Regions from separate parts of the Paenibacillus sp. FSL H8-0048 genome, predicted to be linked through region 2. Evidence: riboswitches for the same ligand, from Rfam matches in the RefSeq annotation. Region 2 holds a riboswitch; each other region holds the start of a gene.
What was found. A riboswitch is a leader RNA that binds a small molecule or an ion and turns the genes downstream of it on or off. The one in region 2 is predicted to bind cyclic di-AMP.
Positions count from the first base shown of each region.

Region 1: another riboswitch for cyclic di-AMP. It lies ahead of NSU18_RS16860 (hypothetical protein); the one in region 2 lies ahead of NSU18_RS19185 (C40 family peptidase).
Region 3: another riboswitch for cyclic di-AMP. It lies ahead of NSU18_RS02300 (APC family permease); the one in region 2 lies ahead of NSU18_RS19185 (C40 family peptidase).

Region 1 is NZ_JBBODF010000001.1:3,978,729-3,986,235, reverse strand. It holds gene NSU18_RS16885 (ABC transporter permease) at 1-377, shown strand, start outside; gene NSU18_RS16880 (hypothetical protein) at 417-617, shown strand; gene NSU18_RS16875 (AraC family transcriptional regulator) at 697-1,581, opposite strand; gene NSU18_RS16870 (family 43 glycosylhydrolase) at 1,730-3,388, shown strand; gene NSU18_RS16865 (hypothetical protein) at 3,407-3,613, shown strand; gene NSU18_RS16860 (hypothetical protein) at 4,162-4,614, opposite strand; cyclic di-AMP (ydaO/yuaA leader) riboswitch at 4,750-4,919, opposite strand; gene NSU18_RS16855 (WD40 repeat domain-containing protein) at 5,156-6,487, opposite strand; gene NSU18_RS16850 (glutaredoxin family protein) at 6,598-6,840, opposite strand; gene ytxJ (bacillithiol system redox-active protein YtxJ) at 6,837-7,163, opposite strand; gene NSU18_RS16840 (SDR family NAD(P)-dependent oxidoreductase) at 7,344-7,507, shown strand, end outside.
Region 2 is NZ_JBBODF010000001.1:4,509,467-4,516,973, forward strand. It holds gene NSU18_RS19165 (AbrB/MazE/SpoVT family DNA-binding domain-containing protein) at 1-244, shown strand, start outside; gene NSU18_RS19170 (YwhD family protein) at 337-843, opposite strand; gene NSU18_RS19175 (M1 family metallopeptidase) at 948-2,963, shown strand; gene NSU18_RS19180 (hypothetical protein) at 2,973-3,806, shown strand; cyclic di-AMP (ydaO/yuaA leader) riboswitch at 4,019-4,157, shown strand; gene NSU18_RS19185 (C40 family peptidase) at 4,215-4,643, shown strand; cyclic di-AMP (ydaO/yuaA leader) riboswitch at 5,032-5,174, shown strand; gene NSU18_RS19190 (C40 family peptidase) at 5,179-5,670, shown strand; gene NSU18_RS19195 (GNAT family N-acetyltransferase) at 5,951-6,436, shown strand; gene NSU18_RS19200 (c-type cytochrome) at 6,563-6,919, shown strand; gene NSU18_RS19205 (4a-hydroxytetrahydrobiopterin dehydratase) at 7,014-7,289, opposite strand; gene NSU18_RS19210 (hypothetical protein) at 7,500-7,507, opposite strand, start outside.
Region 3 is NZ_JBBODF010000001.1:486,014-493,520, reverse strand. It holds gene murB (UDP-N-acetylmuramate dehydrogenase) at 1-788, opposite strand, end outside; gene NSU18_RS02310 ((2Fe-2S)-binding protein) at 955-1,764, opposite strand; gene NSU18_RS02305 (ABC transporter ATP-binding protein) at 1,774-2,580, opposite strand; gene NSU18_RS02300 (APC family permease) at 2,768-4,585, opposite strand; cyclic di-AMP (ydaO/yuaA leader) riboswitch at 4,715-4,875, opposite strand; gene NSU18_RS02295 (disulfide oxidoreductase) at 5,102-5,536, opposite strand; gene NSU18_RS02290 (DsbA family protein) at 5,533-6,297, opposite strand; gene NSU18_RS02285 (sensor histidine kinase) at 6,391-7,507, opposite strand, start outside.

The DNA of each region.
Region 1 (7,507 bases), 530 kb from region 2:
TCCTGTACGCCCTGATGTATGCCGCTGTCGGCTCGATTGTCAGCCGGACAGAGGATCTGGGGCAGGCCGTGATGCCAGTCATGATGCTGGGCTTCGTCAGCTTCTATCTGCCGCTGTTCAGTATCTCGAACCCGGATACGCTGCTGGTGAAGGTAGCGAGCTTCGTACCATTCACCTCCTCACTGAGCCTGCTGCTCCGTATCGGGGTCGGAGAGGTCGCCGTCTGGGAGATCATGGTCTCGCTGGCAATCCTGCTGGCGACAACCTTCCTCTTCGGCTGGCTCGCCGCCAAGATCTACCGCACCGGCGTCCTGATGTACGGCAAGCGCCCTAGCATCAAGGAGATCAGAAAAGCGATGAAGGCTTATAAAATCTAGGATTATATACAAAATAAAACCTGCTAAGGAGTGTCTAACATGATTAAAAAACAATTCAAAAGCCAACTGGTTTCCCCGCTGTTCCTGGCCTCACTCGCAGCCATTGCTGCCAGCCAAGTGATTCAGCCTAACACAAGCAACTTGATGGATTTCTCGCAAGGCTTGCTGTTAGGCATGGGCCTTGTAGGGATGCTGATGACGATTGTGACCCTGGGTAAATCTAAGAAACGCAGCGAATAAGACGAAGTTGTAGCCATGATATATAAAGCGCGCAACAACAAAACACCCATCCGCCCCCCTAGAGGCAGATGGGTGTTTGCTATACACCATTATTTTTACGAAAGTCAGAAGGGTTAACTCCTGTCCATCTTTTGAATTGTCTGCTGAAGTGGGAGAGGTTCTTGTAGCCTAGACGGTTTGAAATCTCATTTAAAGATATTCTGGGCTGCTGGAGTAATATTTTGGCTTCCTGCAGCTTTAAGTCTGACAGATAGGTACGGGGCGACATTTTATATATTTTTTGAAATACCTCAAGTCCGTAGTTGGGGCTGATCCCAAGCGCAGCGATGATGGGCTGGATGTGAATGGTGTAATCTGAATTTCCCTGGGTGCAATTTTTCTTGAAAGCCCGCTTGATGGCTTCGGCAATTTCTTTGGCGTATTTCGCAGTGGTCATGGACTGCTTAGCACGTATCTCCGTCTGGACCGGCTGGATATCTATCAGCACCTCCAATAATTCGAATAGGACCATTTGTGCTTTTAGCTTCGCTTTGGTGAACGACAACTCAGGCTCATGCAGAATATCTATCCATTTTTGAAGGCACTTTTTCAGCTTAGGATGATACGAACTGGAGGGCGTATAGACCCAGTCGCAGTTTTTCATGATTTGCATCCGCAAGGAGGGCTCGTCTATATCGAAATGAGCACAAAAATAAGTCATCGATGCAGCGGAAATGCATTTATTCGTATGCTCGAACCCGGGCGGAATCAGCAGAATATCATCACGGTTCACAACGAATTGTTCATAATCCATCCTTGTCTCCTGAGTCCCATCCAGCACAATTAGAATCTCAAAGGCATGGTGGGATTCTGTCGTCATGCTCCAATCGGCAGGAACGGTCTGTGTATGTGCGCCAAAAAAGCGTATATTCCAATCAATGCGCGGCAACAGCAGCGTCTGTGCACCTGTGAGATAGCTATTCATCTGTTCCAATTTGCAGCACCTGCCTTTGATTTGGGTAAATCTAGCCGTAATCATCCCATCGCATAAGTACGTTACTAGTTATTATAATATACATAGACAACAGGAAAAGGGTAAATAATATGGCTAAACAGCGAAGGGAAGCAAATCAATGACGAAGATTAATAATCCTATAATCCCTGGAATGGCACCAGATCCCTCTATTATTAGAGTAGATGATGTGTATTATATTGCGACATCTACGTTTCATTGGAATCCCGGCATTCAAATTTTCAAGTCAAACGATTTAGCGGATTGGGAGTTGACGGCCTTTGCCCTGAATAAAGGGGAAGTGAATCTAAGAGGCACAAATACTCCAGCCGGGATCTGGGCCCCGCATCTCTCCTACGATTCCAGGACGAATCGGTACTGGTTAGCCTATTCACATATGTTAAACATGGCAGGCCGTGAATTTAACTCGGATTCCTATGCCATGTGGGCAGAAGATATCCAGGGACCCTGGTCGGAGCCCATCTATCTGACATCCATCGGTTTCGATCCGGCGCTCTTTCATGATGAAGACGGCAAACACTATGTGTCCATTCTTGAATGGGAGACCCGTGAAGGGTATCAGGCGCCTGGACATATTGTGATCGCTGAATTTGATTTGAATGTGGGGAAGATCGCTGGACAATGGCACCGGGTGACGCAAGGCTTCACCAGCCGCGGCTGTGCGGAAGCACCGCAGATCTATAAATATAGAGATATGTACTATCTGCTATTAGCAGCTGGCGGAACGGGTTATGCTCATGGTGTGGAGCTGGGACGTTCGGAGAATATTTTTGGCCCCTATGAAGCGCATCCGTCGGGAGAGCCTATTATCACTTCCTCGCCGCGTCATCTATTCTCACTGGGCAATCCGGATGCCGGGCATTTTGAGATGTATAATCCAGGTTCAATCATGCAAAAAGCAGGTCACGGCTCATTAGTTCAAACCCAAACAGGCGAATGGTACATTGCCCATTTAATGTCACGGCCTGTGGAAGGAACGCTTTTAAACCCATTAGGCCGTGAAACCTCTATACAGAAAATGCATTGGACAGAGGACGGCTGGCTGGAAATGAAGGACGGATCGAATGTAGCCAAAATGGAGGTTGAGGGGTTAACAGGTGTTGAACTAGAGGGGGACAGACTCTCTCATGACGTATTTGATGATTTTAACCGGGAGCACTATGATCTTCACTTTCTGACTCCATACCGGGACCAGCAAGCAGCATGGGTGAATACGGTTGAACGTCCCGGTTACTTGCGCATTCATGGAGAGAATTCTTTCTTCTCGCAGATCAATCCGGCGATGTTGGCCACACGTGCTACCTCCCTTCATTATGAAGTTCAGACCAAGGTGGAGTTTCATCCCGATCATTACTCGGAAACGGCGGGGATGGGGCTATACTATGATTCGAATAATTGGCTGTACGTTCACTTGACCCACTCCGAATCAAAGGGCACTGTTCTATCTGTGCTGCAGGCCAAGCTGGGGGAACGCACCGAGCGGGTCCACCATTACATTCCTGTCCCTGAAGACACAGCGGAGCTCAAGCTGATCTATCATTCAGGCATCGCGAGTATCCATTACCGTTTCGGGGATAACGGGGATTGGCAAGCTTTTATAGAGAATATCGATGCACTCTATCTGTCGGATGAAGGCGTGAACGGGGAGCCGGGGGAGATTGGCGGATTTACAGGCTTGTTCAATTTCATCGGTTCGGTTGATGCCCACCAGCATGACTCCTTCGCTGATTTCGAGTACTATAGAGTGAAGAATTACTAACAGGAGTGGTGAATGGTTGTGAAGAAAAGCAGACAAACCCCCGTGCTGGTCGCGGCCTCTATCCTGCTCATTATTGTCAGCAGCCTGATCCCCTCGGATCAGTCGACATGGCTGGGGGCGTTACAGACCCTAATGCTGGGAGCCGGATTACTCGGCTGCTGTATGGCTTTTTGGCGGTTTGCCAAGGGCGGCAAGGGTGGTAAGAGCGGGAAAGGCAAGAGCTGAGTTCTATGTAATGAACAGTTGGCGGAGACAGGATCGGTTCATGGGATGGTTGAGCTATGAAAGGTGAGCCAGGCACAGTATGGGTGCGTGATGGCGCTGAGAGTCAAGGACTAAGTCGCGGCGGATGCTGCGGCTTTTTTTGATATGCTGTGGGGTCCCGCAAAGTACCTCAGTCATCATCGAAGCCAGAGCCCCATTTTGAGGGGCGGATTTTGTTTTGTAGGCGGACTCAGAGGCCTTTATTTTGTGAAAAAGACCGATTATCTCCCCGTTGCGGACTGAGAGGACGTTAACGGGCTGTTTGGAGCACCAAATGAGGCAGAATGGGTTAATTAAGCGCCTCTCAGTCCGCATGGTCTTCAGAATAGTCTCATTTGCCGAAATAGCGGATTTGTAGTCCGCCGCCCGCCCTCTCCTTCTGCCGCATCCGTATCCTAACTCCGCCACATCAGACTCCTTCTGCCGCATCCGTATCCTAATTCCGCCACAGCCAACTCGTTCCGCCGCACTCATTCCTGTATCCCACGAATCCCGCGTTATTCCCGGTCTCATCCCGCCGAAGGGCGGTGGACCGCAGGCAAGGCCGAATGTGCGGCTGCCATCTGTTCGCGTATTCCTCTAAGCCGGGCCTTCAGCTCGGGGATGCTGCACTCCAGGATCTGGCTGATGTCGGGCAAGGGGAGCTGGATGCCGTACCATAAGGCACTGGCAACGTGATCGTCCCAGTTGAGCACAGAAGCGGAGCGGCTATGGTTCCGCGCGAGCGCGGCACATTGGCGGATGCACTCTCTGTAAGCAGACGCAGCAGCGCTGTCTCCAGTGAGGCTGCCCTTCAGCCACAGTGGATGGAGGGCAGCGAAGGTGGCGGTGGTTGCTTGTTCGGCGCGGGCGCCTTTGTCCAGCAGCAGGCAGCTAAGCGCATAGACGGGACCGCTATATTGCTGGGTGTAGTGGTTGAACCCGGCAGCAGCTGTCAGTTTGGGCGGTAAGGGGTCAGGCATGTGGTCACGTTCCTTTCAGAATCTATACTGTGCAGTTCATTCCAGCGCGCAAAAAACCGCAGGCAGAGGAGGACCTCTGCCTGCGGTTGTGGGTAACAGGGCGTAAGACGCCTGGCACAAAAGCTTGGCGGATCAGGACTCTCTCCTTACGCTTACGAGGTTAGCTGTCGGATTCGGACGGTGAGAGTCGCCCTACCTGCCGGAGACCTGCGCGTGGCATTCTCCTTCGGATTCACCCCAAGTCGGCCTGACGGCCGGATGGTTCCCCCGTTTTCCACAAGACGGAAATTCAGCGTGCATGCATATGCTCATTTTCATGAATGCATTCATTTGCTTTCAACACGAATCATACTCTCTTCGGAGGGGGTTTGTAAAAATGGAAAAGAGTGCTATTCGCCTTGTTTTCAGCAAATGCCTGAATAGCTGCGCATAGGAAAGCCAAAACACCTATATGTAGCAGATTATCCGCCATTTATCTCGCTCAAGCGCTGTTTTTTATTTTTGGCAGACGGCGGTGGGGATGAAGGCCCCTTGTATTAGACTACCACCACAGCGGAACCTTCTGATTCTTCCAGGCAATAATCCGCTTCACCTCACGAACGGCTCCTGTTGTAATCTCATAGCCGCTACGCTCGGTGGCATGAAGGTCCAGGAAATGCAGCATCCCTCCATAAGTCCCCACGGCCAGCAATGTCTCATCCGCATTGACAGCTAAGCCTGATATAGTGCTTCCGGCATAATAACGCCACAGCTCCCGCCCCTCTAGGTCAATGAGCGTCAAGTAGCCATAGGCGTCGCCAATGACAACACCGTCCTTCAGCGCTGCCGCCGCATATACCCGGGCCTCCTCGTTGACAAGCGGATATTCCTGATCTGGCAGAAGCTTGCCTGCTTCCGCATCTTCAAGGGACACGGCGAGGGTAACGCCATTATAGAAGTGGCAGGCATTGTACCATACGCTATGCTGGTCCTTCGTAAATATAGTATAGTGCGGGTAGCTCGATTCCGGATTGAATAAGTGAACCTGTCCTGAAGTTGTGTCATATAAAAGATGGTCGCTGCCCTGGCTGCCGTAGGCAATCCATCTTCCGTCCGGTGAGACGGCACCATGCGGCATGTCAATTTCAATATGCTCCATCTCATCTGCTTTATATTCTTCGAGATCAGGATGCAGCAGCTTCACCTCCCAGGGCTTATCCAGCGCTTGCTGGACCAGGAAAATTCCCTGGCTCGTAACAAGCAATAACGCCCCGCCCCCGTTAAAAGGAATGATCTCCTCCAAGGGTAACTCCTGGTCCAGGCTGTCTAAGTTCAAAACAGTAAAGTCCGGGTCCAGCGCTTGAATCGTTCCATTTAGCTCACGCCATGAAAGCTCGGCAACGACCTCTCCCTGCAACTCGCTGTTCATGGATTGCATAATGGTAATGCCTTGAGTTCCGGCGAGCGCATAGAACTGATTATCAGGAGATGCCCCAACCAGGCTAAACTCGTCGAATACGGAAATAACATCCTTATGCACAGCCACAACTGCATTCTTCTCCCAGGGTGAGCCTATGCTGAACACCACAGCATCATCACTGATGAAATGGATACCGCGAACCGCCTGCATCTCCTTCTGAAAGTGGCCGGAGAGCGGCCACGTTGCCGCCGGCAATTGCGCCCGCAGCTCAGCAATTTCACCATGCTCATTAGCTCCCCGAATCATCTTATAGATTGTGGCGGCGAGGGCCCCGCGTGTATCCTCTGCCGGTTCATCTCCCGCCTTGTCCCAGCCTTCAGTCAGTCCCTTATGTACGAATTGATTGACGTCGCTCGCATAACGCTGTCCTTCTTCACGCCATTTGGCGGCCTGCTCATCTTGTAGCCAGTTCAATTAATCAGTCCTCCTGTTCCTCCAGATATATATAAATATACATATTTTACATCAATGAATCGCAAAAAAAAGGTGCTGCTCCTGTTGAGAGGACAGCACCTTTGTGTATATTACAGAACAGCAGCATCCATAAGCTTCTGGAGCTCAGGAAGATTGAAGCCCTTGACTGCCCGGTCCCCGGATACGGTGACCGGAATGCCCATGAAGCCCAGCTTCTCCACTTCCTCCTGATAGACGGAGCTTGTCATCACTTCCCGCACCTCGAAGGGAATGCCTTTGCTCTCCAGCAGCTGCTTGACCTGATTGCATTCGCTGCAACCGGAGGTCGAGTAGACAATTACGTTCCCGCTCATTGTTCCACTGCTTCCTTTATCGCTTTTTGGGTAATCTTCCAGTGTGAGGTGTTCCAGCGGACTTGGCTGTCCTCCAGCAGGAAGATTTGCGGGGATTCATGCTTGATTCCGAAATCCTCGGCAATCTGATTGGAGACAGGACGGTCTTCGATTACATGGACAACGGCGGCAGGAGTATCTGAATGCTGTGCATAGGCCTGGAATTCCTCGTTGGCCTTGGCGCTGATCGGGCAGGTGGTGCTGTGCTTGAAGAGCAGTTTTTTGCCAGGCTGCCCGATATATTGCTGTAATTCTTCCTTAGTGTGAATTTGTTGAATAGACATCGGAGGATCACCTTCCTGGGTAAGAGTTAATGAAACCTGTTGTCAACAATTGTGTTGTTAACAACTATTAATCTTGATTGTAGCATAGTTCAAAATTAAAGCAAAAATAAAGTTCAGCTTAGCCCGCCCCTCCCTTGCAGGATGTTGTTAACGGCCTCAGGCCATGCTAATGTGAGAGGGATGAACCTAGGCTCGGTGCATAATCATGCAGATATGAGGGGGGAGCTCATGAAAAGGGTTGCTTGTGTTACCGGTGCTGACCGTGGACTGGGATTGTGCCTCGTTCGATCTCTTTTGGAGAGTAAGTACATGGTGTTTGCCGGACAGTATTTGCCGGACCTTGC
Region 2 (7,507 bases):
TGACCCCGATCGCGGATCAGAACCCATCCATGCCTCCCCAAGTTCAGCAGAAGAGCATCCCGAGCCGGCACGCGGAGGACGGAGAAGCAAGACCGAAGAAATGAGTCTGCGTCTTATGAAAGCGATCGAAGATCATCCTTATGCCAACCAGAAGGAGCTTGCCGAGGTTCTTGGCATCAGTCAAGCCAGAGTCAGCCAGCTCAAGCGCAAGCTGAACACTTCCGGCAGAACAGATCCGCAGTAACGTTATTCATTCATCCCTGCTTAGACATCAGATAAGGCTTGGCCCCGGCGGGGCCAAGCCTTAATTTTTGGGACAAGCCTATACATGATCTTCTAGTCCGACAGCGCGGCCTTCAGCTCCTCAGGGGAAGCGGCCCACCACTCTTCATTATGGGCCATCAGCAGGGATTTCAGCGCTGCCCGCTCGGTACTTCCAAGTCCATCCAGAATAAGCTTTCGCTTCAAGGCCGCATCCAGCTTATTGACATGATCCGCAAGAATCTTCCAGCCGCGGCGCGCTTCGGTGTCAATCCACATCTCACAGGCGGTAATTCCGCCGTAGAACTGCCCCTCCGGGGTACGGTCAACGGCGACCCATACGACCCATACCTGTCTTCCCGCCGGAACATCCTCACGGTTCATAGAGAATTTAATCCCCTTCTCCACTTTGCTCTTGGCATGCATGGCACCGATATCGATAACGGCGATGCCCTGATCAATAATGACAGGCGATACATTGTTCAGATCAATCGAGCCTGCACCGAAGCCTTTATGCTTGGCTCTGGCGTTCACAATATTCAAGGCAATTTGTTTTTTGCCCTCCGGTTGTACGTTATCCACATGTGCACATCCTTTCCATTCACTAATTATTTAATTTTAGCTAATAATGCGGCGATTGCAAACATATACATCCCGTAGATGCTTGTCACGGGAGGAATCATAGTATGAAGCCACATTCATTAAGGTATACCCTCATCTTCGCAGCCCTGGCTGTCCTCACCTTGCTTGGAGGCGGAATATGGTTTCTGTCAGGGCATAGCCCTGCCGTATGGACTGCCTCTGTTCCAAAAGAGGCCAAGTCCCCCGCCATTATCCCCCGGCAGCAGCCCGTGCAGTCCGATCTTTCCGATACGATCTACACATCGGAGACAGAGGCTTTAAGCCAGCGCGTGGTTGAATACCACATGGATGTGGAGCTCCTGCCCGATAAGGAGACCCTGGCCGCCTCCGAGACGCTGACCTGGACCCATCCGGGCGTAAAGCCGGTCCAGGAGCTCTACTTTCATCTGTATCCCAATGCATTCGCATCCGCCAGCACCACCTTCATGAAGGAGTCCGGGGGTACGCTTCGCGGTGACACCATGCCTGCAGGGGGTTACGGGAGCATTACCCTGACAGATTTACGGACCTCCGAGGGCGTCTCGCTAATGCAGCGCACACAATATGTGCAGCCAGACGACGGCAATGTCAATGACAGAACACTGCTCAAGGTCCATCTGCCGCAGCCGGTGAACGGCGGTGAGAGCGTGACGGTAAGGCTTAAATTCGAGGTCAAGCTGCCCAAAATTTTCGCCCGGATGGGAACCGCTGACGACTTCGTGATGGCCGGACAGTGGTTTCCGAAGCTTAGCGTCTATGAGCCGGCCGGCAGAAGAGGACTCAAGGAAGAAGGCTGGAACCTGCACCAGTATCACGGCAACTCCGAGTTTTATAGTGATTTTGGAATCTACAATGTATCGATTTCTGTCCCGCCCGAGTATAAGGTCGCCGCAACCGGGTTTCCGGTGAGGGACGCCAAGGTTGTAAAGGGGCGCAAGATCTATCAGTTCTATGCAGATGACGTCCATGACTTCGCCTGGGCCGCATCGCCTGATTTCGTGGTTGCCGAGAAGGCCTTCTCTGCGCCGCAGGTGCCCGGGGTGAAAATCAAGCTCTATCTGGACCCGCTGCACAAGCATCTCCAGGAGCGCTACTTTCAGGCGGCTGAGGCTGCACTGATGGCATTCAGCAAGTGGTACGGCCCTTATCCGTATTCCACCTTATCGATCGTTGTCCCGCCGGAGTCCGGCAACGGGGCCGGAGGAATGGAGTATCCGACCCTGATTACCGCCTTCGGCGCCACCGACTCTTCACCGGGCACTTCCCTGGAGCGCACAATTATCCACGAGATCGGGCACCAGTATTTCTACGGCCTGGTGGCCAGTAATGAATTCGAAGAAGCCTGGCTTGATGAGAGCTTCACCTCGTATGCCGAAGACCGGCTGATGGAGCAGGAATACGGCGTGGTCTCAAGCCTCCCGCTGCAGTCCAGCCTGGTCTCCTCTTCACAGCCGCTTAAGCTGGAGACCTGGAAATACACCGGTGATGATGCCTACACGCGCAATGTATATATCCGTGGCAAGCTGGTGCTGAAGGATATCGAACGCATCGCCGGGACCAAGAATATGGATGCCATCCTCGCCGCCTATGCCCGCAAATACCGCTTCCAGCACCCGACCACCGCCGACTTCCAGAAGGTTGTGGAGAAAGTGACCAAGCAATCCTGGCAGACTTATTTTGAACGGTATGTCTATGGCGGGGGGGCACCCGACTTCGCAGTTGATGATATCAGGCTCACGGTCAGACGGGACAACAGCGATGGCGGGGACAGCCGCTATAGCGCTGTGGTCGATGTAAGCAATAAAGGCAGCCTGTACCCCGATGTTCCCGTGAAATTCACCTTCGCAGACGGGTACACTGTGCAGCAATACTGGAATGGCGAGGGTAAGTCTACTTCCTTCGAGTTAGCGTATAAAGCGCCGCTGGTCTCCGCAGAGATCGATCCGGGGCATTCCATTCTGCTGGAGAGCAGGCATCTAAATAATTTCAGAATGGCGGAGCTTGAGCCGCGTACACTCTCCCGCTGGACGCTTAGCGCATCTACTCTGCTTGAAACCCTGCTCGGAACTCTTGTCTGGTGAGGTGAAGGAATGGTGAAAAGTTCAATTGCCCGCGGTTGGATCAGTATGAAAGAGCAGTTCTATATATTGATTCTGCTATTTATCTACCGGCTGTTCTGGGGATATTTCCTGTACAAATTCATTAAAAGCGCGGTTGTCCCCGTCCTGCTCCGCTACCCGGATGCGAATGCCGGCGGCAGCGGAATAGGCAGGCTGCTGTACTATATCGAAGGTCAGACCGCGCTGCGCACCGACCCTGCCGTGCAGCACTGGCTGTGGATGCTGCTGGCGCTGACAGTGCTAAGGCTGCTGGTGACTCCCTTTATCCGTGCAGGGCTGCTGCATGAGCTTCACCAGGAGCGCGCCGGAGCGCGGGGACTGTTCTTTTTTCCCGGAATGAGAAAATATGGGCTACCGATGCTGGTGTTCGGCATAGCCGAATGGGCGCTAACCCTCCTGCCGCTCTATTGGCTGCTTCCGCGTATGTACCGTCATCTGCTTAGCGGCGTTCTCGATGTACAGCTCCTGCTCAAGCTGGTGCCTTATGTGCTAGGCTGGCTGCTCTATCTCTTCCTTGTCCGCAAGCTTCTGCTCTATATGCAGTTCGGCTATACCGCAGGTAACGGCATGTTCTCCTCGCTGCTGATCTGTCTGAAGATGCTGATGCCTTCGATCGGTATATCCGTCATTCTGGGAGCGGGAAGCCTGGCCGTAATTCTGCTCTGCAGCGCCTCTGCTCTGTTCTATCCCGGATTGCCGGCTATTATGCTCCGCCAGGCCGCTCCGCTGCCCTCCACGCTGTTCAACATGTGGGGAATCGCTGCCCAGTACCATCTCTGGTCCAGTAAATCATTTCCACAATAATAAGCTGCTGAAGCGGCATACTAAAGAGAGTCACAGCCCCTTATCAGGGAGCAGGACTCTTTTTTGCATGAACCGGAGGACAAAAGCATTTGCAAAAGAGTAAATCCTCTGATACAATGATGGCTGTACTAGTAGTAACAAACTTGTAATATTTAAAGCAAAATCTTCCGTAACTATTGCAATTTAATCAATGCCGATAAGTCACTGTTCTGGTGCATAAAACGCCGAATTCCCTGCACCGGGAAGTGGGGGAACCATATTTTGGGTGAATTGATCTCGCTTTAGAGGGGTCATAGGGGAACCTTCTACCGAATCCTTAAGCTAACCTCGCAGGCCCTGGAAGGAGTACATCTTTTGATTAGTCAGAATTTCAAGAAAAAATGCACCGCAGCAGCGCTGGGTCTTGTGATGGTATTCACACTCGGAGCAGGCAGTGCCTTCGCAGATTCCAAAATGGATACTGTGATTTCAAAAACCATTGGGACGTCGTATAAAACCGGGGGCACAACCACCAGCGGCTTCGACTGTTCCGGATTTACCAAGTATGTGTTCAAGAATGTAGGACTTTCCTTGCCCCGCACCTCGAAAGCACAGTACAAAGTTGGAACAAGTGTATCTAAGAGCAATCTGCGTTCCGGTGATCTCGTGTTCTTCAATACCCTGGGTAACGGAGTGTCCCATGTCGGTATTTATGTTGGAAACGGGAAGTTCGCACAGTCCTCAAGTTCACGTGGTGTAACCATCAGTTCGATGAGCCAGTCCTACTGGGCCAACCGCTACGTTGGCGCCAAACGAGTAATGAGCACAACAGCCTACCAAGCTGTCGCTTACGATTGAACCTTTTGAAGCATACCCCGAATATTTCAGCCTCTAACAACTAAATGTAACTTATACGAGCCCGGGATGATTATTGCCGTAATCATTTCCGGGTTTTTCCTTTTCCTTATTCTACCTTTTACCCGAATCTACAGCCTTGAAACAGCATTTTCTTGCAAAAACAAAGAAAAAATCATATAAAATAATGCCTGCGCATAGTTATGAGTCTTCCGAAAGGGCTATAACTCTAAAAAACAGCAAAAAAGATGCATTAATATGTTATAAGTGATTGCCAAGCGCTTTAGTCTTTGTTACAATTATCGCAGTGAGCTTTTAGTAACATTTTTGTAATTATTGAATCGCTTTTAACAAAGGTTTTGTCATGTATTGAATGAACCGCTAATCCTAATCAACAGTCGTGCCGAGTTCCCTAATGAATTAGGGAAACGGGGGAACCACTTTGGGTGAATTGACCTCCTATTCTAAGAGGGGTCATAGGGGACCTTCAACCGAACCCTTAAGCTAACCTCGTAGGCATTGGAAGGGGTATTTACTTTTGAAGAAGAAGCTAGCAGCCGCAGTACTAAGCTTGTCCATTATCTTCACCATCGGAGCAGGAAGCGCTTTCGCGGATTCCAAAATGGATAAAGTGATCGACAAAGCCATCGGAACCAAATACGTGTCCGGCGGTACATCAACTAACGGGTTTGATTGCTCCGGATTTACAATGTATGTTTTTGATAAGATCGGCATTAACCTGCCCCATCAATCCGGCTCCCAGTATCAGATGGGCACTGCCGTGTCCCGTGACGAGATAAGACCGGGCGATCTGGTATTCTTTAATACCAATGGTAAAGGCGTGTCTCATGTCGGTGTTTATGTCGGTGACGGCGAATTCGCCCATGCCTCTTCCTCACGTGGTGTAACCATCAGTTCGCTGAGTGACAGCTATTACGTCAACCGCTACGTTGGCGCCAAACGAATCATGAGTACAGATGCTTACAAGAATGTAGCTTCGGATTCCCAAGACAATGATGATGTACAATAATTTTTTGCAACCAAACGCTCTTTTCCGAGATTTTTCCCGAAATCTTGGAGAAGGGCTTTTTTTGTCTATAAAATTACTTACCCGCCTCTATATTTGTAAAACACCGATTCTATACTTTCGGAAAATAATTATTGGCGTTTGTCAAGTTTCTGCATTTCCGCAAGGAATTTGCGTCGAAACTGGCCGTTTTTGTATATAATTAATATTAAGAACAAGTGGAAACGGCCTTGCCGTCCCTTTAAAGGATGATACCGTTTCGGCTGGAAGGAGGTCTCCCCTAATGATAAGCTCCCCGTTAACCTTTTACGTGGTGCCTATGGAGCCGCAGCATGCCGCTGAGATCTGTGAGTGGAGCTACAAGCCTCCGTATAATATTTACGGCTGGATGTCCTGGGAGCAGATGCAGGCGCTGGGGGTGGAGTTCGGAGATCCGCAGCTGCGAAGTGAGCAATATGTATCTGTCGTGAACGGGCAGGGGGATCTGTGCGGCTTTGCCCAGCTCTTTCCGATGGAGGGGGTAGTCCGGCTTGGTGTCGGAATGCGGCCCGAGCTGTGCGGCCATGGGATGGGGCATCTGTTCATGAAGGCTATTGTGCAGGCAGCACAGGCGCGTTACCCGGAGCGTGAGATCGACCTGGAGGTGCTGACCTGGAACCAGCGCGCCATCCGCGCTTATCAGAAATGCGGGTTCACTATAACGGATACCTATGAACGCCGCACTCCGACCGGTAATAAGCCTTTTTATTGCATGGTCTATGAGGAATAGCACCAGAAATAGATTGATTTTCAAAAAATGGATCATTTGTGTTCATTTTTTTGACACACATACTATGATAACGCTTCACCTTCCGCTATAATGGAGTCAGCAGCTTACATGGAGGGACGGATGCAGATGCAGAAATGGATCATGAGCGGTTTGTTTTTTGCCGCCTGTGCCTTTGCAGTAATCTTAATGTTTACCTTACCCGGTAAATCTGAGGTAGCCGAACAGAACAAGCCGACCATGCCGGAGGTTGTGCTGGACGCTGCGGGCGCAGAAGCCACAGTGAAGGCCAATTGTATCTCCTGCCACGGTGACCAGCTTCAGGGCGGGGCGGGACCCAGCCTGCAGCAGGAAGGCGCTTCGCATGACGCAGCTCAGATTTACAGCATAGTCACCAAGGGCCGCGGACAGATGCCTCCCTTCAAAGACAGGCTGGCCCCTGAAGAGATTGCGAATGTAGCCTTATGGCTGGCTGAGAAGAAATAAATGTATAATGCCCGTGACGAGGATAACGAATGATCCTTGCACGGGCATTTCTATTGACCAGATATTCCTGTTGTCTTCTTAGGGGCCTTGTCCTCTAGCGGGTCTTCTCGAATGCCTCATTAAATTCATGCGCCTGGCGGAGATCGAGCTTCTCCACATCTGCAGCCAGCCGCAGAACGACCGTCTTGTAATCAATGGTGATATGCGGGTGATGCTCAAAGGCCTCCGAAATTGCCGCTACCTCATCTACAAAAGCAATTCCCTTCATATATTCACTGAACATATATTTGCGCACCAGCCTATCCCTCTCCAGCTTCCAACCCTCAAGCTTGCCGATCTGCTCCTGCAGTTGTTCCTCAGTTAATTGCAATTCGTTTCCTCCCTTGCTAAGTTAACGGTTTCTTAAGCCTGCTCTTTCCTCCAAATAAAACATCCCTCAGCTTCAGAAAGTCCAAGGGATGTGCCAGGCCAAAGATTTTTGATTAAATGTATTCTGACATCCCGGCAATTAGTACTCCACTTCCAATCTTAACATGGCCGGATGCCCGGGACAAACCAGCTGCCGCATTTTGCCCCTGCTTTATACAA
Region 3 (7,507 bases), 4.0 Mb from region 2:
ATGAAGCCCGCATGCTTGCGCGACACCTCAGCGCCGCCGATGCGCGTACCCTGGAGTCCGCTCTCCTGAATCAGCTGCCCCGCGAACCGGCCCGGCGGCCGCTTGAATACACTGCCGCAGGACGGATATTCAAGCGGCTGCTTCGATTCCCGCAGATAGGTTAACTCATCCATGGACGCCTTAATTGCAGCAGGATCGCCTGGAAGAAGCTTGAATCTGGCCTCCAGTACAATGTACTGTCCGCTGGCGAAGATGCTGCTGCGGTATCCCCATTCCAGCTGATCGCCGTGCAGGGTGAGCAGCTGGCCGTTCTGATCGATCACGAGCGCACTGTGCAGCACATCCTTCACTTCCCCGCCGTAGGCTCCCGCATTCATATACAGCGCCCCGCCTACCGTGCCGGGGATGCCGCAGGCGAATTCCAGACCGGTCAGCTTCTGCTCCAGCGCATAGCGTGAGACATCGATAATCTTCGCCCCGCACTGCGCGTAGAGCAGCCCCTCGCGGATGCCCATACCGGACAAATCCGAGGTCTGGAGCACGATGCCGCGGATGCCTCCGTCCCGGATAATCACATTGGAGCCATTGCCGAGAATCGTAAGCGGGATCTGATGATCATGGGCATAGGCGTAGATGCTCTGGATCTCTTCATATGTAACTGGGGCAGCCAGGATATCTGCTTCGCCGCCCATGCGGGTATAGACCAGATTCTTAAGGCTCTCCCGTCGTTTCAGTGAGCCTGCGGTAACCAGCGGCTGCAAATCCTCATATATGTTGTCAATATTCATTCTTCATGCTCCTACTCTATGAACAAGATAATGGTGGGGCTCATCGCCGGGCAATCACGCTTCAGCAACCACAACTTTATCAACGAACAGGCTCCCTTGTCAATGACAGGAGCCTGTTAAGAAGCTGCATACAGCATTATTATGTTTCGAATTTTCCAATTATACCCTATTTGCCTGCTGCAGCGTACCCGGAACGGAATTCCTCCCGCCGCGCGGACCGCTCCTCCTCTTTCATCCGGGGACAGGTATAACACAGCCTCCCGCCCTCAGTCCGGTAATACATGCAGCAGCGGTTACGCATTTGAACCGTCTGCTCCGGGTCCGTGAGCGATTCGATTCTCCGCACCTTCACCTGGAACGGATTCCGCGGCATCCCGAATACGGCAGCGGGCAGCTCATCCTTCAGATAGGTGTAATCCTCCTCCAGCCGGTGTAGCAGGAGCGGATCTGTAAGCTCAGCGGCAAAGGCTTCCGCATAATAATTGAATTTGGTCGGCAGCTGTCCCCAGATCTCCCCAAGCGAAAGACCGCTCACCTGTGAAGCCTTACGGATCAGCGGCCCGGCTGTGCTCTGGTAGAAGCTGGCGAGCACCTCACTACGCCAAGCCTTTCGGCCCGGCTCATCTACCGGAGCTTGTACCATCCCCCATTCACGAAGCGAGAAGGCAACACGGCAGTAGCCGTCGGCCGGAACCAGATGCAGCTGAAGATTCCGTAGACTGAAATCCGGTACGTACAAGAAGCCGGTCACTGAATACTGGACAGCGAGCGCAATCATGCTCAGATAACCGCCGAAATACGCGCCGGCCGCTTTATCGTCAAGCGCCTTCATCAGCGGCCGGTAAGCCTCCATGAAGGTCCTCATTCCCGCCTCTTCTGCCAGTTCAGCAGCTGAGAAGGAATACACCGCTCCCTCCGGCACCTCAGAATGGAGATCAAACTTGGAGCTGTATTCTTGCCTCAGGAATTCATTCATGCTGCCGTCCTACAGCCCGACTGCTTTGTATGCAGCCAGCTCATAAGGCAGACACAGCGGCACACCTGTACGCGGATCAGGCACAATATCCGCCTCAATGCCGAATACCTCACGCAGCACCGCCGGTGTCATTACCTCGTTCGGAGCGCCCTCGCTGATTACATTGCCGGATTTGATCGCAACCATATGCTGCGCATATCGGGAGGCATGGTTCAAATCATGGACAACCATAATGATCGTCCGGCCTTCCTGCTCATTGAGCTTCTGCAGCAGCTGAAGCACCTCCAGCTGATGGGCCATATCCAGGAAGGTCGTCGGCTCATCGAGGAATAGAATATCTGTCTGCTGTGCCAGCGCCATGGCGATCCAGGCCCGCTGCCGTTGTCCGCCGGAGAGACGGTCAATCGGCCGGTCACGGAATTCATTCATGCCGGTCAGCGCAATCGCATCGGCAATAATGCTGCGGTCTTCAGGCGTGAGGCTGCCGAAGCCCTTCTGATGCGGATACCGTCCATAGCCTACCAGCTCAGATACCGTTAAGCCGTCAGGGGCGGTAGGATTCTGCGGCAGAATCGCCAGCTGGCGGGCCACTTCTTTGGTGGACAGATTGTGAATGGACTTCCCGTCCAGCATTACACTCCCGCTCTTCGGCTTCATGAGCCGGGCCATCGTCTTCAGAATCGTGGATTTCCCCGAGCCGTTTGCCCCGACAAGCGCCGTAATCTTCCCTGTCGGAAGCGACAGATTCAACCCCTTCACAATCATAGTCTCCGCATATCCGATGCTCAATTGCTCTGTATTTAAACGTTCCGACATGATAACACTCCTCATATAAATGTACTGGAGCAAGGCTCCTCTATGATAATTTCGGCTATACAACAGACAAGCTCAATTACTGCTTATAGATTGATGATATTGATTCTCATTATCTCTGTCAACTAAAACGTAAAAACGGCCGCCTCCGCATGAAGCAGAAGCAGCCGTCTTCCTGTAATCTTCTATATTATTTATGCAAATGGAAAGGAACCGTGGCGATGACAATGTCCTTCTGATTCATTAGATAAGAGCGGATGAACAAGCTGGTCTGATTATGCAGCACCGCCTGCCACCAATGCTTGGTCACGAATTGCGGAATCAGGACGGTAATATGATCCGTTGAAGAGGTCTTCCACTCTACTGTATCGATGAACTTCACCAGCGGGCGGATAATGCTGCGGTAGCGGGAGCGCAGGACGATCAGACGTACCCCAGGGTTCCACTCCTCCCACTTCTGCTCCATCTTGTGAATCTCTTCTTCATCGAAGCCTACATATACAGCGACGACATTATCAGTCAATGACTTCGCATAGCTGATCGAATGCAGTACAGCGCGGGTCACACCGGCGACAGGAACGACTACGGTGCTTCCTTTGATACAAGGCTTATCTGTAGCCGGACAGATCCGCAGCTGATCGGCAATATTCATATAATGGCGGTGAATCCGGTGGAACACAATAATGACGACCGGCAGGAAGATGAAGGCCATCCACACGCTGGAGAATTTGGTGATGATGAAGATCATGGTGATCGTTAATGTAGTTAGCATCCCGACCGTATTCACAGCGAACTTGCTCTGCCAGCCTTGCGGCTTCGTCCGGTACCACTGGACCATCATGCCAAGCTGCGACAGCGTGAACGGAATGAATACCCCTACTGCATATAATGGAATGAGTCCTTCCGTATTCCCGTGAAATGCCGCTACCAGCACTGCCGACATCACGCCGAGGAAAATAATACCGTTGGAGAAGCCCAGCCGGTCGCCGCGCACCATGAAGGCATGGGGCAGATATTTGTCTTTGGCGAACATGAACGCCAGCAGCGGGAAGGCTGAGTACGCCGTGTTGGCTGCCAGGAACAGGATAACCGCCGTAATCCCCTGAATGAAGAAGTACAGTCCGCCGCGGCCGAAGGTAGACTCGGTAATCTGTGAGACCACGGTGGCCTTCTCATCGGGCATAATGCCGTACCAGTAAGCGAGCAGCGTAATGCCTGTGAACATCACCCCGAGAATGAGGCCCATGAGCATCAGCGTTTTGGCTGCATTTTTCTCCGCCGGCGCTTTGAAGTTAGGAATAGCATTGGAGACAGCCTCAACCCCGGTCAGAGCCGAACAGCCGGAGCTGAATGCCTTCAGCAGCAGGAACATACTCACGTTCGACACCGCCGAGCCAATCTCAGGAATTTGCGCATGAGCGCCGCCAGTTAGATATTTGAAGATCCCTGCGATAATCAGCACGAAGATGGAGACGACGAACAGATAGACCGGGATAGCGATGAACGAAGCCGATTCGGTCACCCCGCGCAGATTAACAATCGTTAAGAGTACGATAACAGATACCGCTATGAGGACACTATGATTATGCAGACTTGGAAAAGCTGAAGTGATCGCATCCGTCCCCGCCGAGGCGCTTACGGCCACCGTCAGAATGTAATCCACCAGCAGCGAGCCGCCGGCCAGTAAGCCGGTATGCACCCCAAGATTGCTTTTGGCGACAATGTACGCGCCCCCGCCCTGGGGATAAGCGAAGATCGTCTGCCGGTAGGACAAAATCAGAATAGCCAGCAGGCCCAATACGGCTAATGCGATTGGCAAGGAGTACCAGATGGCGGTGAACCCGGCGGCCACCAGTACGATTAGAATTTGTTCTGTTCCGTAGGCTACAGACGAGAGCGCATCAGAAGACAGGACAGCCAGTGCTTTCACCTTGGATAACTTTTCATGATCGAGTTCGTTCGACTTCATCGGACGCCCGATCAATAGTCGTTTTACCTTGCTTACCATTGTAGTAACAGTTCCTCTCTTGGTTAAGTTGAAACGGGCTTTCCCTGCGCTGTTTTCATAAGTGGATTTCATAAATGCAGGCACCAAAATAAGCATACGGAAATGATCCGCATGCCTTAGAGTGCATGGTCATTATCCCACTTGTAGCTTACGAGGTTAGCTGGCGGATTCGGACTGTGGTAGCCCTACGGTTACAGGCCCTTGCGGCCCGTTCCGATTCACCCCTTTTGGCCTTGGCCAAAGTGTGGTTCCCCCGTTTTTCCATCCGGAAAATTCAGCGCATATTCAACTTCTCACAAGGACTAATATTAAGCTACAACGCGTCTTCCGTAAAGCGTGGAAACAAATGAAAAAAGAATGAAAAGCACTCAAAACAACCAAATTCATCATCCGGTATGTCTTGGTCTTTCATTCTCTTTCATTATCCCTTTAACACGTGATTTTACAGGGTTTTTGTATATTATTTTTTGCTAAAATTAAGGGCATTCTCTTCTCTTCCTTCTGCCCCTCAGCTTCTTACTCCGCAGGCTCCTCCTTGCGTCCTGTCCAGAGCAGAATGGAGATTAAGGCAAAGGCTATAAGTGCAAGCAGAGGGACCGTTACAAATCCGAACCAATTCAGATAGTCCTTGTTGCACGGTACGCCGATGGTGCAGGGAAGCACCTTGCTAAGGGCGGGAATTTTCTGCTCTGCATAGTGATAAATAGAGATGCAGCCCCCGATCAGACTAAGAGGAAGCACATAAGGAATGATCCGCTTGTCCGCCCGGTAGGTGGCGATCCCCAGCAGGAACAGCTGCGGGTACATGAAGATCCGCTGGAACCAGCACAGCCTGCACGGCTCGTAATGCAGGACCTCACTGAGATACAGGCTACCCGCTACAGCCACCACACAGACGAACCAGGCCAAGTACAGACAATTACGCCGGCAGAAGGCAGAGAAGGCGGTCATTGGGCGGCTCCTGCTCCCGCTGCTGCTGTTGCTGCCTGAATCTGGGCATCAATCGCCTCCATATTGAAGGGCTCCTTCACCTTGATGCCGTTCACATACAAGGATGGCGTATTCGTTACGCCCGTATCGGTGCCCACCTGAATATCCCGGTCCAGCTCCTTCTCATAGGTACGGTCATCAATATCCTTACGTAGCAGATCATAATCCACCGGCAGGTCCAGCTGCTTGGCAAGACTCACCAGGAAGTCAGATGTAGCCCACTCCTCTTCTTCATTTCCCTGATTCGCATAGATCGCATCAAAGTACTTCCAGAACGCTTCCTGGTTCTGATGATACACCGACAGCGCAGCCAGGGAGGCTGTTCTGGAATCCTTGCCGATAAAGGCCAGATTCACGAAATAGAAGGCCGCTTTATTTTGGTCCACATAACCTTGAACGATCTGCGGTTTGATCACACCGGTGAACTGGGCGCAAGCCGGGCATTTGAAATCGCCGAATTCCACAATTTTGACCGGAGCATCCTCCTTGCCAAGCCGCATCATTTCGCTGTAATTGAAGGCAACTGGCTTACTGTCTGTACCGGCAGGCGAAGAGTCCTTCGAAGCCAGCATGAATAAGCCTACAAAAATAATAACGACAATAGCTACCGTACTCACGATCAGAATTCTCGTTTTCTGCTTCTGCTGTTCCTGCTCTGCCCTGCGCTTCTCCTGCTTGCTCATCTGGGGAGCCATGACAGTGTTCTTTTTTGTTTTGCTCAAAGAGAGTTCCTTTCCGTCCTCAGGACTGTCGTGATAAAAGAATAGTTACTTTCAAATTATATAATGTTAACTCTCTTGTTGGCAATCGCTGTCTTATACGGCTTCGTTCTCGTCTGCCGATTTCCCTTCCCCGGTATCCTTGCCGAAGAATACCTCCGGGGAATGCTCCTGCGACTGCAGCTTAATCCTGAAGAAGAATTGTGTGCCGCCACCCTCTGCCGGTTCTGCCCAGATCTCCCCTTGCATCAGGTCTACCAGCTTCTTGCAGATCGCAAGGCCCAGACCTGTACCGGGGTATTTGCGGGTATGCGACCCGTCCACCTGGGAGAAGGACTGGAAGAGCAGCTGCAGCTTATCCGGAGAGATACCAATGCCTGTGTCGCGCACCATGAATTGCAGAGCCTGAGCGGTCTCTCTGACGCCATAGGATTCCACCTTCACCATTACCGTACCGGATGGCGTGAATTTCACCGCATTACCGATCAGATTGATCAGAATCTGGCGGACACGCGCCGCATCCCCGGTGAACTTGTCGGGAAGCCCCTCTTCGATCTCAAGCTTCAGGGATAACGGCTTGTCTTGTGTGCTCACCGTGAACAGATCCATACAGCCTTGGAGCAAAGCCCTCAGCCCGAAAGTATCTTTGTTCAGCGAGAGGCCGTCCGCCTCCAGGCGGGAGATATCGAGAATATCGCTCATCACATGCAGCAGAGCGTGGCTGCTTGTACTCTGAAGCCGCAGAAGCTCCAGATGCTCTGGATTGCTGATCTCCTCGGCCAGCAGCTGGTTGACGCCGATAATGCCGTTCAGTGGTGTGCGGATCTCATGGCTCATGGTGGCGAGGAACTCGCTTTTCATCGTCACAGCACTCTCCGCGGCATCCCTGGCCTCCAGCAGCTCATACTGATACTTCATCAGAGCAGTCACATCCTCGGCCACAATATAGACCCACTGCTCCGTATGATGCAGCAAAGGAAAGACGGTGACACTGCAGATCAGCTGCTCCCCGCCTTTGCTCCGGACCTTCAGCTCCAGCTTGGAGGACTGCCCCCGTGAAGCGCGTGTTACAGCATCCCGTACGGCCGCTTCATCCCGTTCGCTGTACAGGATCGCCTTATAATTCCCCAGTTCTTCTCTGCTATATCCGGTAATGGCCCGAAGAGCAGGATTAGCACTGATAATCTTCTTGCGTGCAGGATCAATACAGATC